One region of the Pelosinus baikalensis genome, then DNA from elsewhere that is predicted to be linked to it. Evidence: a T-box and tRNA genes for the amino acid it is inferred to sense, from the RefSeq annotation. Region 1 holds a T-box; the other holds one or more tRNA genes.
The links. A T-box is a leader RNA that pairs with one kind of tRNA and senses whether it is charged. The one in region 1 lies ahead of leuS (leucine--tRNA ligase), so its partner is inferred to be a tRNA-Leu.

Region 2: it encodes a tRNA-Leu, which carries the amino acid that the T-box ahead of leuS (leucine--tRNA ligase) is inferred to sense. The anticodon was not compared.

The regions. Positions count from the first base shown of each region.
Region 1 is NZ_JAJHJB010000018.1:53,084-58,593, reverse strand. Features, by position in the region: gene LMF89_RS13675 (aminotransferase class V-fold PLP-dependent enzyme) at 1-626, shown strand, start outside; gene LMF89_RS13670 (ThiF family adenylyltransferase) at 623-1,645, shown strand; gene LMF89_RS25810 (PLP-dependent transferase) at 1,750-1,872, shown strand; gene LMF89_RS13665 (hypothetical protein) at 1,915-2,307, opposite strand; T-box leader at 2,419-2,630, shown strand; gene leuS (leucine--tRNA ligase) at 2,681-5,161, shown strand; gene LMF89_RS13655 (NUDIX hydrolase) at 5,491-5,510, shown strand, end outside.
Region 2 is NZ_JAJHJB010000005.1:114,912-120,421, forward strand. Features, by position in the region: gene LMF89_RS05655 (MFS transporter) at 1-49, shown strand, start outside; gene LMF89_RS05660 (hypothetical protein) at 178-507, shown strand; gene LMF89_RS05665 (hypothetical protein) at 525-1,034, shown strand; gene LMF89_RS05670 (M48 family metallopeptidase) at 1,154-1,891, opposite strand; tRNA gene LMF89_RS05675 (tRNA-Leu) at 1,980-2,065, opposite strand; tRNA gene LMF89_RS05680 (tRNA-Leu) at 2,235-2,320, opposite strand; gene LMF89_RS05685 (hypothetical protein) at 2,612-2,974, shown strand; gene LMF89_RS05690 (two-component system sensor histidine kinase NtrB) at 3,383-4,522, shown strand; gene LMF89_RS05695 (L,D-transpeptidase) at 4,629-5,510, shown strand, end outside.

The DNA of each region.
Region 1 (5,510 bases):
CAGGAGTTTTTCCAATCAATGTGCAGGAAATGGGAATTGACCTTTTGGCTTTTCCTGGTCATAAATCTTTATTAGGCTGTCAGGGGGTTGGCGGGCTATATGTCCATAAGGGGATTATTCTAAAAACCTTGCGTGAAGGCGGTACTGGCAGCCATTCCGAGTCTTTAGAACAACCTGATGAATTACCAGAACGGTATGAGAGCGGCACACTTAATACTTCAGGAATTGCCGGACTTGGAGCCGGCATTCGATATATCATGGAAACTGGTATGGAAAAGATAAAGCAGCGGGAAGAAGAATTGACAAATCTGTTAGTAGCAGGTTTGGCGAAAATACCGGGAGTGGTGCTTTATGGTCCGCCATTGGGACAGCAGCGAGCTGCTGTTGTGTCTTTTAATCTTGAGCAGATCAGTGCGAATGAGCTGTGTATGATTTTGGATAAATCCTTTCAGATTGCTGTCCGTCCAGGTCTGCATTGTGCCCCGGATGCTCATCGAGTACTGGGAACCTTGCAGGGGGGCACAATCCGTATTAGTCCAGGCTATTTTACTACAGAAGAAGAAATAGAAACGTGCTTACAGGCAATTACTGCCATTGGGAAAGAATTGGTGGAGGAAATGAAATGATACATGTACCAGAACGATACTCCAGGCAAGCTATTTTTCAAGGTATCGGTTCAGCGGGTCAGGAGAAGATTGGGCACAGTCGGGTGGCGATCATTGGTTTAGGAGCACTGGGAACTGTAGTTGCCAATAACTTGGTGAGAGCTGGGATTGGATATATACGCTTAATTGACCGTGATTTTGTAGAGATAAGCAATTTACAGCGGCAAACGATTTTTGATGAAGCGGATGTTCGTGAGCAACTTCCTAAAGCCGTTGCTGCTGCTCAGCATTTGGAAAAGGTCAATTCAGAAATAACACTAGAGGCAATTGTCAGCGATGTGAATGCCTCAAATATTGAAACGCTGTTAACGGATATTGACCTTGTCATGGATGGCACGGATAATTTTGAGACTCGCTTCCTTTTAAATGATGTCTGTTTAAAAAAGAATATTCCTTGGGTGCACGGGGCTGTATTAGGGAGTTATGGTCTTACTGCGAACATGATTCCAGGACAAACTCCATGTTATCGATGCTTCATGCCTGGAATGCCAGAAACAGGGGCTGGCGGCACTTGCAGCTCAGTTGGAGTGCTGAATATGATTACGGGTATCATTTCATCTTATGCATCGGCAGAAGCTTTAAAAATACTGGTTGGCAGTTCTGATATCAGAAAGTCAGCCCTTTTCATTGATGTTTGGAATAACTCTTTTCATAGCAAAGAGCTATCGAGGCAATCAGATTGTCCTGCCTGTGTTAAACATGAATATCATTATCTTGCTAAAGGAAAAGGTACCTATACGACTTTGCTATGCGGGCAAAAAGCAGTGCAGATTGTGCCAGGTCAGGTTCGCAAGATGGATTTTTCCGATATTCTAAAGCGTTTGGCCCATGTTGGAGAAATTCAATCCAATCCTTTTCTTTTGCGTTTGAAAATTCATGAGATAGAAATAACTCTTTTTGCTGACGGACGGGCGATTATCAAAAATGTTGAAAATGAAAATAAAGCAAAGGCCCTCTATACAGAGTATTTTGGATTGTGATCAATATGCAATGCATTACACATTTGTATATTTTTTGGATCATGACATTTAGTGATTGTCAATATGATTGTCCCGAGTGTAACTTTTCTTTCTCAGCAGTGTAGCTGCTGCCTGAAGAGCAATTAACGAGTGGTATTACAGAGGATCTTATACGCCTATCCATTGGACTGGAAGATATAGATGATTTACTGTATTATCTCGATAAAGCGCTTACTGTAAGTCAGTAATATAAAACAAACCGGTCTCTACAGTTTGAGACCGGTTTGTTTTTATACTGTTTTCATCCACTTTTCAAATTCCTCAACGACTTCCTCTCGGGCAACTTGCACGGCCTCGCCGCTCCACTCTTGTCCGGTATCCCCATCATACCAGAGGTCTTTATTGCTGAATGTACCTGTAGGGTATAATTTTTCTTGTATGGCTGTATGCATGCCATCAAGTAGGCTTTGCTTAATGGTTTTACGTGATGTTCTATGACCTGATTTTTCTGTAGGGGTTACTTCAAGACCCGTCTCCCCTTTGCTGATTTCAATATGAGATAACACTTTTCCTTGTGCTTGGGCTGCTGAAATGGACTGTCTGGCAGCACTAGTTGCTTGTTCATGGCTAATCGTATCGTCAGACACTGTAATTCTAATATTTCCTATGATTAGTTTATACATAGAATACACCTCCCAAGAAAAAATATATGCATTTTTAAAAAATATAGAACTAGATAATAGACACCAATAGTGTTAATTTGACTTTCAAGATAGGGTGGGATATAATATTATTCAAGTCCTAAGATACAGAGTAGTAGGCTTTGTTTATGGTGCAGAAAGTTGGCGGATGATGCGAGCCAGCCCTTAAATTTGCTGAACTCACTGTGGAGGATCAGCTATGAATTAGTAATAGCTGACGCTTGATTAGTGTTAACAATCATTGAGAGGATGGCAACAGCTGTCAATCAGGGTGGTATCGCGGGTGTATATAACTCGTCCCTGGCTAATAAGCCAAGGGGCGGTTTTTTATTTTTTATAAATAGGAGGATTTTAAATGAACGAAAGATATAATCCTAAAGAAATTGAATCTAAATGGCAGAAATACTGGACTGAAAATAATGCTTTTAAAACGGAACTCAATCGTCAGCGTCCAGAATATTATGTTTTAGAAATGTTTCCTTATCCTTCCGGCAATTTACATATGGGTCATGTTCGCAACTATTCCATTGGTGATGTAATTGCGAGATTCAAAAGCATGCAAGGTTATAATGTACTTCATCCTATGGGATGGGATTCTTTTGGGATGCCTGCTGAAAATGCGGCGATCAAGCATGGTGTTCATCCTGCAGAGTGGACCTGGGAAAATATCGCTAATATGCGGCGTCAACAGCAGGAATTAGGCTTATCTTATGATTGGGATCGAGAAGTGGCAACCTGTCATCCTGATTATTATCGTTGGACCCAATGGTTATTCTTATTGTTCGTAGAGCGTGGACTTGCCTATAAGAAGAAAGCTGCAGTGAATTGGTGTAATGAATGTAATACCGTGCTCGCAAATGAGCAAGTAATTGATGGTGCTTGCTGGCGCTGTGATTCTGTCGTAGTTAAAAAAGAATTAGAACAGTGGTTTTTCAAAATTACAGACTATGCGGATCGGCTTTTAAATGATCTTAGTGAGCTTAAGGGCTGGCCTGAGAGAGTTAAAACGATGCAGGAAAATTGGATTGGTCGTAGTGAAGGTGCGGAATTCAGCTTTGCTGTGGCCGGTTCTAAAGAAAAAATTGCTGTATATACAACACGACATGATACGGCTTTTGGTGTAAGTTATGTAGTATTGGCACCGGAGCATAAATTGGTAGAAAAGCTGATTGCTGGTAAAGACAATGCAGGGGAAATTCGTCAATTTGTTGATAAAGTACGCAATATGAGCGAGATTAGCCGAACCTCCAGTGAGTTTGAAAAAGAAGGTATATTTACAGGGGCTTATGCTATAAATCCGTTCACTGGTCAAGAGGTGCCAATTTGGGTAGCAAATTATGTTTTGGTGGAATATGGTACTGGGGCAGTTATGGGCGTTCCAGCCCATGATGAACGAGACTGGCAATTTGCCAATAAATATAATTTAACTAAAAAGATCGTTGTGCAGCCTGAAGGGCAAGAATTGGCACTAGACACGATGGAAGGCGCATACAGCGGCGATGGTATCATGGTCAATTCTGGGCAGTTTAGTGGTATGAAGAGTGAAGCAGGTAAAGTAGCAATCGCAAAATGGTTAGAAGAACAAGGCTATGGCAAACGCCATGTAAATTATCGTTTGCGCGATTGGCTGGTATCTCGTCAACGCTATTGGGGGGCACCAATTCCTCTTATCAATTGTGCTGACTGCGGTAGTGTGCCTGTTCCAAAGGAACAGTTACCTGTTTTATTGCCCGAGAATGTAAATTTTGCTGCAGGCTCGGTTTCGCCGTTAGCCAAGGTGGAAGAGTTTGTAAATTGTACATGCCCTAAATGTGGTGGCCCTGCGAAGCGTGAGACTGATACGATGGATACTTTTATTTGTTCCTCATGGTATTATATGCGTTATGCAGACCCTAAGAATACAAATCTTCCTTTTGATTCCTCAAAGGCTGATTATTGGGCACCTGTCGATCAATATATTGGTGGTATTGAGCATGCGATATTACATCTTTTATATTCAAGGTTTTTTACAAAAGTGCTTAAAGATGCAGGATTAGTAAATGTAAATGAGCCATTTAAGAACCTATTAACACAAGGAATGGTTATAAAAGATGGTTCCAAAATGTCTAAGTCTAAGGGTAATGTTGTGTCTCCTGAAGAAATTATTGCAAAATATGGGGCTGATACAGCTCGATTGTTTATTTTATTTGCTGCTCCGCCGGAACGTGACTTAGAATGGAATGATCAAGGCGTAGAAGGTTCTTATCGATTCCTTGGACGTCTGTGGAGAATTGTGGATCACTATGCTTCTTTCATGGCAGGAGAAGAATCGGGATATGACAATAGCACTCTTAGTAAAGAGGAACGAAATCTTAGACGTGTATTGCATGCAACGATTAAGAAAGTAACAGAAGATATTGGTGATCGCTTTAACTTTAATACCGCCATTAGTTCTATTATGGAATTAGTAAATGCAATGTATACCGCTAAGGATCAGAATCTAGCTGTCAATCCTGGGTTAGTGCGAGAACTTGTTTCAAGTTTATTATGCTTGTTAGCCCCTTTCGCGCCTCATATCACAGAAGAATTGTGGAGTGAAACCATTGGTCAAGGTAGTGTCCATAAACATATATGGCCTGTGTTTGATGAGGATGCTATAAAGTTAGAAGAAGTAGAAATTGTTGTACAGATTAATGGGAAAGTGCGGGAAAAAATTGTTGTTTCTGCCGCACTTACGCCAAAGGAATTAGAAGAAAAAGTATTAGAGCAAGAAAAAGTGCAGGTACTGATTCATGAGAAACAAGTGATAAAAGTAATTGCCATAGCAGGAAAATTAGTTAATATTGTAGTACGTTAATGAATTTATTTTAGAATGTAATGATATAGAAATAGTCCGGTCGAATATATCGATCGGACTATTTCTATATCATTACGTGGAACTGCTACTTAAAAAGAAGATATCCTTTAATTGAATCAAGAAACTTTTCTGAAAATAAATTGCCAAGAGAATCAAGGACATGTATAATAATACTAATAAGATAATATCAAAATGATAATATCAAAATGATGATATAAGAATTATCTTAAATGGAAACCGCCAATTACTCTATTTTTTTCTAAAGAAGACTTGATTCTGGTGGGGTTTTAACTTCCATCGGATATGATAATTAGCGGGAGGTTAAGGATATGAATGAATCCAAACATGG
Region 2 (5,510 bases), on a different contig from region 1:
TATCTCATTAAGCAGAAAAGGGCATGTACATTTAAGAGTTGTTAAGTGAAAGTTGCTTCTTGCCATTCTATTTTTGGTAAAAAGTTGACAAGAGTATTGTTTGTTATTTATAGTAAAAGTATATAGCAGTAGAAAAAGTGTAATGGCAAGGTGTATCATTAAAAGGAGGGTGAAAAAATGAATCAAATATGGTTGCGGATATTCATGGTAATGATTGGTGGCAGCGTTGCCAAATATATAGTTGTTAACCCTTTTATCTGGGTATGTATTGATTTAGCGATACTTGGGATTGCTTATCTGATTTTAAGACGATATCCTTTTATTGATTTAAAGTCGAGCATGTCATTTCTTGGTGGACTAACAGCTGTCTCTGTTTTAATTGATTTGGGAATTATTAGCGGTCTTGTTGGTAATATTCTTATTATAGCATTGTTGGCATGGATGATATTTGGTCGCTCTCGTGGCTCTAATAATCGACCAGTGAATCGTCATAAATGGCATAAGTAAAGAGGGGCTTTATCACGATGAGACCAAAGGTTGCGATTCTAACTCGTACAGCGTTATTGTTGGCTCTTGCATTGCTATTTCAGTCAATACGCTTGTTAATTCCTATACCGCCTTTTCTGTCTACCTTTTTAATTGGCAGCCTGATGAATAGTTGTTTTTTGATTGCTGCTGACATGGTAGGAGCGGGACCTGCTATTGTGCTTGTATCCTTAGTGCCTATAGTGGCATATTTTCAGCAAGTGTTGCCTCTTCCTATTTTTATCATACCAGTTGCATTGGGAAATGCTATATTTATAGGAATATTTTTAATAGGAAAAAATCAGAAGTACTGGATGAAAATTCTTGCTGCTGCTGCAGGCAAAAGTATTTTTATGTATGTTGCGTTTAGTTGGTTGTTAACTTTCATTGCGATTCCCGCAAAAATTGCCGCAGGTCTACTCTTTATTATGAGTTGGCCACAATTTATAACTGGAATAATGGGTGGCATTCTTGCTGGTATGATAAAAAGACGTTTAACATTGTTGTAACTAACAATGTTAAACGTCTTTTTTGTTGAAGTATTTATTACATTTCAAATACAATATTCCCCCAGCGCCGCTTGCCTTGATCGTACCAGGGGTAAGCCTCCTTAAAATTTAAAAAAGAGCTATGTACAGCTGAAGATGGCCATGATTAGTGCTCCATTCGTGCGAAGCCATTCCCGGCATTGTTTGAAATGAGGCGAATAGTTTCCTACTTCTTGCCAAAAAGCTTGAGAATGATTCGGTATGCGCAAATGGCAAAGCTCATGAATTACCAAATAATCAATGACTTCCATCGGTGCCATGATGATTCGCCAATTATAATTGATATTGCCTTTAGAAGAGCAACTCCCCCAGCGGGTTTTTTGTTCTTTGATGGTAATTCGTTTTGGATTTACTTTTATGACCGATGCCCAAAAAGTTGTTCTTGTTACTAAGGTATTAGTAGCATAGTGGATGTACCATTGCTTAAGGATTTTTTCTGCTGTTGCATTTATATCCTTCGCAGTTAAAGGAAGAATATTCAGCATAATTTGATTTTCTTCTAAGTGAACTGGAGGTTTATGAGTATCTTTGCTCATAAATTTAAGGATATGGGGCTGTCCTAAAAACAGTATTGCGGCATTATCACAAACTGATTTATTAATGGGGTTGGCTGCTGCAGCTGCCAATTTTGTTATTTGTTTTACAATCCACTTTCTTTTTTCAAGTACTATTTTTTCAATGCCTTCCTTGGGAAAGCGGGTAGGGGCAGTAATAGTCAAATGACTGGATGAATTTAATTTTAATTGAACCGACTTTCGATTTTTCTGATATATGATAGTATATGTTAGTTGATGATTATCAATTTTAAGTGTATGCATAATATCCTTCATTAGACAGTATGGTGTAAAAATCCTGCAGAAATGAAAAAAAGCCTCTAATTATCGAAAATTAGAGGCTGTAAAATACTGGTGCCGAAGGCCGGACTCGAACCGGCACGTGGAGTACACGTCTGATTTTGAGTCAGGTGCGTCTGCCAATTCCGCCACTTCGGCATAAATTATATTGAACGCTTAGCTCAACGAATATCATGATAACATAACAGACCGTTATTGTCAAGTTGCGTAATGGAAAGTTGGGTAAAAAAGTTATAAATAGAACCAATAATGTTTTACTTTCCCATGAAAAAAAGACTTAGCATAAATGCAAAGTCTTATAAAATACTGGTGCCGAAGGCCGGACTCGAACCGGCACGTGGAGTACACGTCTGATTTTGAGTCAGGTGCGTCTGCCAATTCCGCCACTTCGGCACGTGCTAAATTGTTTGGTGTTAGGCTTTTGCTCACCAGACAATTGATATAATACCATGATAAGAATAAGCTTGTCAAGAATAATTTCTGTAGTTTGTATAATTATTTGTTTTTTGGAAACAATTGTATCATATATGGGTAGTCTCTCGGAAAATCCTTTATGAAGGCAAAGAATGAGCATAATTGACCCCTCAACTTGTATTCCTACGCTTATCGTTAAACTCATCCGTTGACCGTTACTACATGGCTGTTTTCTGAGAGTACATCTATGGAGATGAGGAGGATGGTATTATGGCAACAAAAATGGGGCGTTTACCTGTAAAAAAAGTTTTATTGAACAGCAAGACAGTTAGCGATGAAGGTGAATATGAATTTATTATTGACTGTGATTCGATTTATTTTGATGTAGGGTATGATAATGAAGGTAATTTACAATTTGTTGATCAGTATTTTTATACGGATCGTAATCCTCAAGGCGATTTAAATTCTGCTGCTGAGCAAAGTCTTTTCTTAAGTGTTGATGATAATGATTTTCCTGTGAAAAGTTATCTATTAGCGAAGCAAGAACAAGGAAATGAATGGCTGCGGTTTCATGCGGTAGTGCCTAAAACAGTTGATCCTGGATATTTTCATCAAAAATACCTTGGGGAGTAAGTAGAATAATCTTTGAATCAATTTTATATCTATAAGGGATGGCGTCTTTGCTATCCCTATTTTTTTTTTTTTTTTTTTGATAAAGCCTCATATAACTATATGTAAAAATATGGTAAAATACATTAAAAATGTAATAATATGGTAAAAAAATATAATTCAATGTTAAAATGTCCATAGCAAATAAAAGTTATTGTGTCGAAATAAAGTAGGAAGGCGAATGGGGACAAGCTTGTTAACACTAGGGTACTGGGGCTTTGCATAAGAATATTCGACAAAGCAGGCTGGTTTACTTAGAATTATGTCGCAATTTTACGAAAAGAACTTAGTCTAATTTAGCAGGACTTACAATTATTTACAAGAATATTAAGTATCACTTTAATAAATAGGAAGGTAAGGAGAGGGCAAAATATGTACTTAGCGGCAACTACGCAAAATAGATTAGTACATTTAGTAAAAGAAGATGAGTATAAAGAATATTTTGAATCGACGACAAATGGGATTATACATCTTGATCGAGAAATGCGCATAAAAAGTTTGAATCGGGAGGCGGAACGAATCGGAGGAGTGGATCATTCTGCTGTAATCGGAAAACGGGCGGAGATTATTTTTCGAAAATATGGTGAACAGTTCCTGAAAATCTTTGATGTTTCAGAATATGAGGATATTAAGACTGCTAATATTAGCTTGAAAATTAATGATCAAATTATTTATCTTCATATCGATGCATTGAGGTTGGTCGATTCTTTGGGTGATTTCAATGGTATGATCGTTATATTACAGGATGTATCTGCTGTCAGAGCTGCCATAAAGCAAATACAGACTACACAAATGCTAGTATCATTGGGGGAATTAGCAGCTGGTGTGGCGCATCATGTACGAACCCCCTTAACTACGATTAGTGGGTATCTGCAAGTTATGTTAGGGCGTATTGATGATGATAAGTATACTGTACGCCGCGATGTATTAGAAACTTTACTGGGTGAAGTGTCTTATATCAATGATGTAGTAAAAGAATTAATTCTTTTTGCAAAACCACCAGTGCAAAAAGAGCCGGGTGTTGATTTGAATCGTTTGCTGGAAGAGGCATTATTGCTAAGTTTTAAAGAGTTAGGTGGAGAAAAGATCAATATAAATAAGGAATTAGCTAAGAATCTTCCTATTATTACTGCAGATAAAAATCTTATTAAGCAAGCGATAATGAATATTATGCAAAATGCTATAGAATCCATGGATGGGGAAGGAGTATTAAGCATAAAATCGTGGATGAATGCAGAGCTTAGTATGTTGGTGCTTGCAATAAATGATACTGGGGCAGGAATAACACCGGAAATATTGTCACGTATATTTGAACCTTTTTATACAACTAAATTGGATCGAGTCGGGTTGGGGCTGCCTATTGCCAATCGTATTATTGCAGAACATGGTGGTTTTGTTAATATTAGTGTAGGTGAAAAAGGCGGTACAAAGGTACATATTTATTTGCCAATTGTTGATGATTGTACCAATCGCCTAGCAGTAGTGCATCAACAAATCTTAAACTTACAATAATGTGATCCTTGTTATTTTTAAAATATAGGAAAATTATATATCCTGTCATATGCACAGAACATCCTTCATATATGTTTAGTGTTCTTTAATTTTTGACAAAGAAGGGATGTCTGTGTTTTGTTTTTCAAGGATTGCAATCAGCATATTTTTCCTGTTGTTTTTAATCCTCTTACCGATTAGTGCTGCGGCGCAGCAAAATGATTCACCTCAGATTATTATTAATTTGCCTAGCCGCACTTTGCAATTGTATTATGGTAATTCAATGAGCAAAGAATATTATGTAGCGATTGGTAAGCCCTCTACACCAACTCCCATGGGTAATTTTTATATTGTCAGTAAGGAACGTGATCCCATTTGGATTCCCCCAGGACGTAATTATGTTGTAATGTCAGGACCTGATAATCCCTTGGGGTATCGTTGGATGGAGTTCTTACCTTTATATGGAATACATGGAACCAATGCTCCTTGGACAATTGGCATGGCAGTATCGAATGGCTGCGTGCGAATGTTAGAGGAGGAAGCGGAAGAGCTGTTTGATATTGTTACGAATGGTACGCCAGTAACAATAACTTACGAGCGGATTAAAATTGATATTGGAAAGAGTGGGAAAGCATCAATTAGGATTTATCCGGATGTTTATGGCTATAATACTATTACTTTAGCTGATGTGAATGCAAAATTAGCTGAATATGGATATAAGGGCTTTGTAAATGAAGAGTTTTTGTCAGCGATTCTAAGAGAAGAGAGTGGTAAACAAGTAGAATTTGCCAAGGAGCAGAATATAAGAATAAATCATACTCGATTGGAGCAGAAAGGAATTTTGGTTGGCAATTCCGCTTATCTGCCAGTTTGGGCTGTTGCTGCAGCCTGTAAAAGTGGTTTTATATGGGATGCTAAGAAAGAGTTAATTTGGAAAGATAATATTGCATATAAAGGTCTGATAAAAAATGATATTATTTATAGTAAAATAGAAGATATTGAAAAGTTA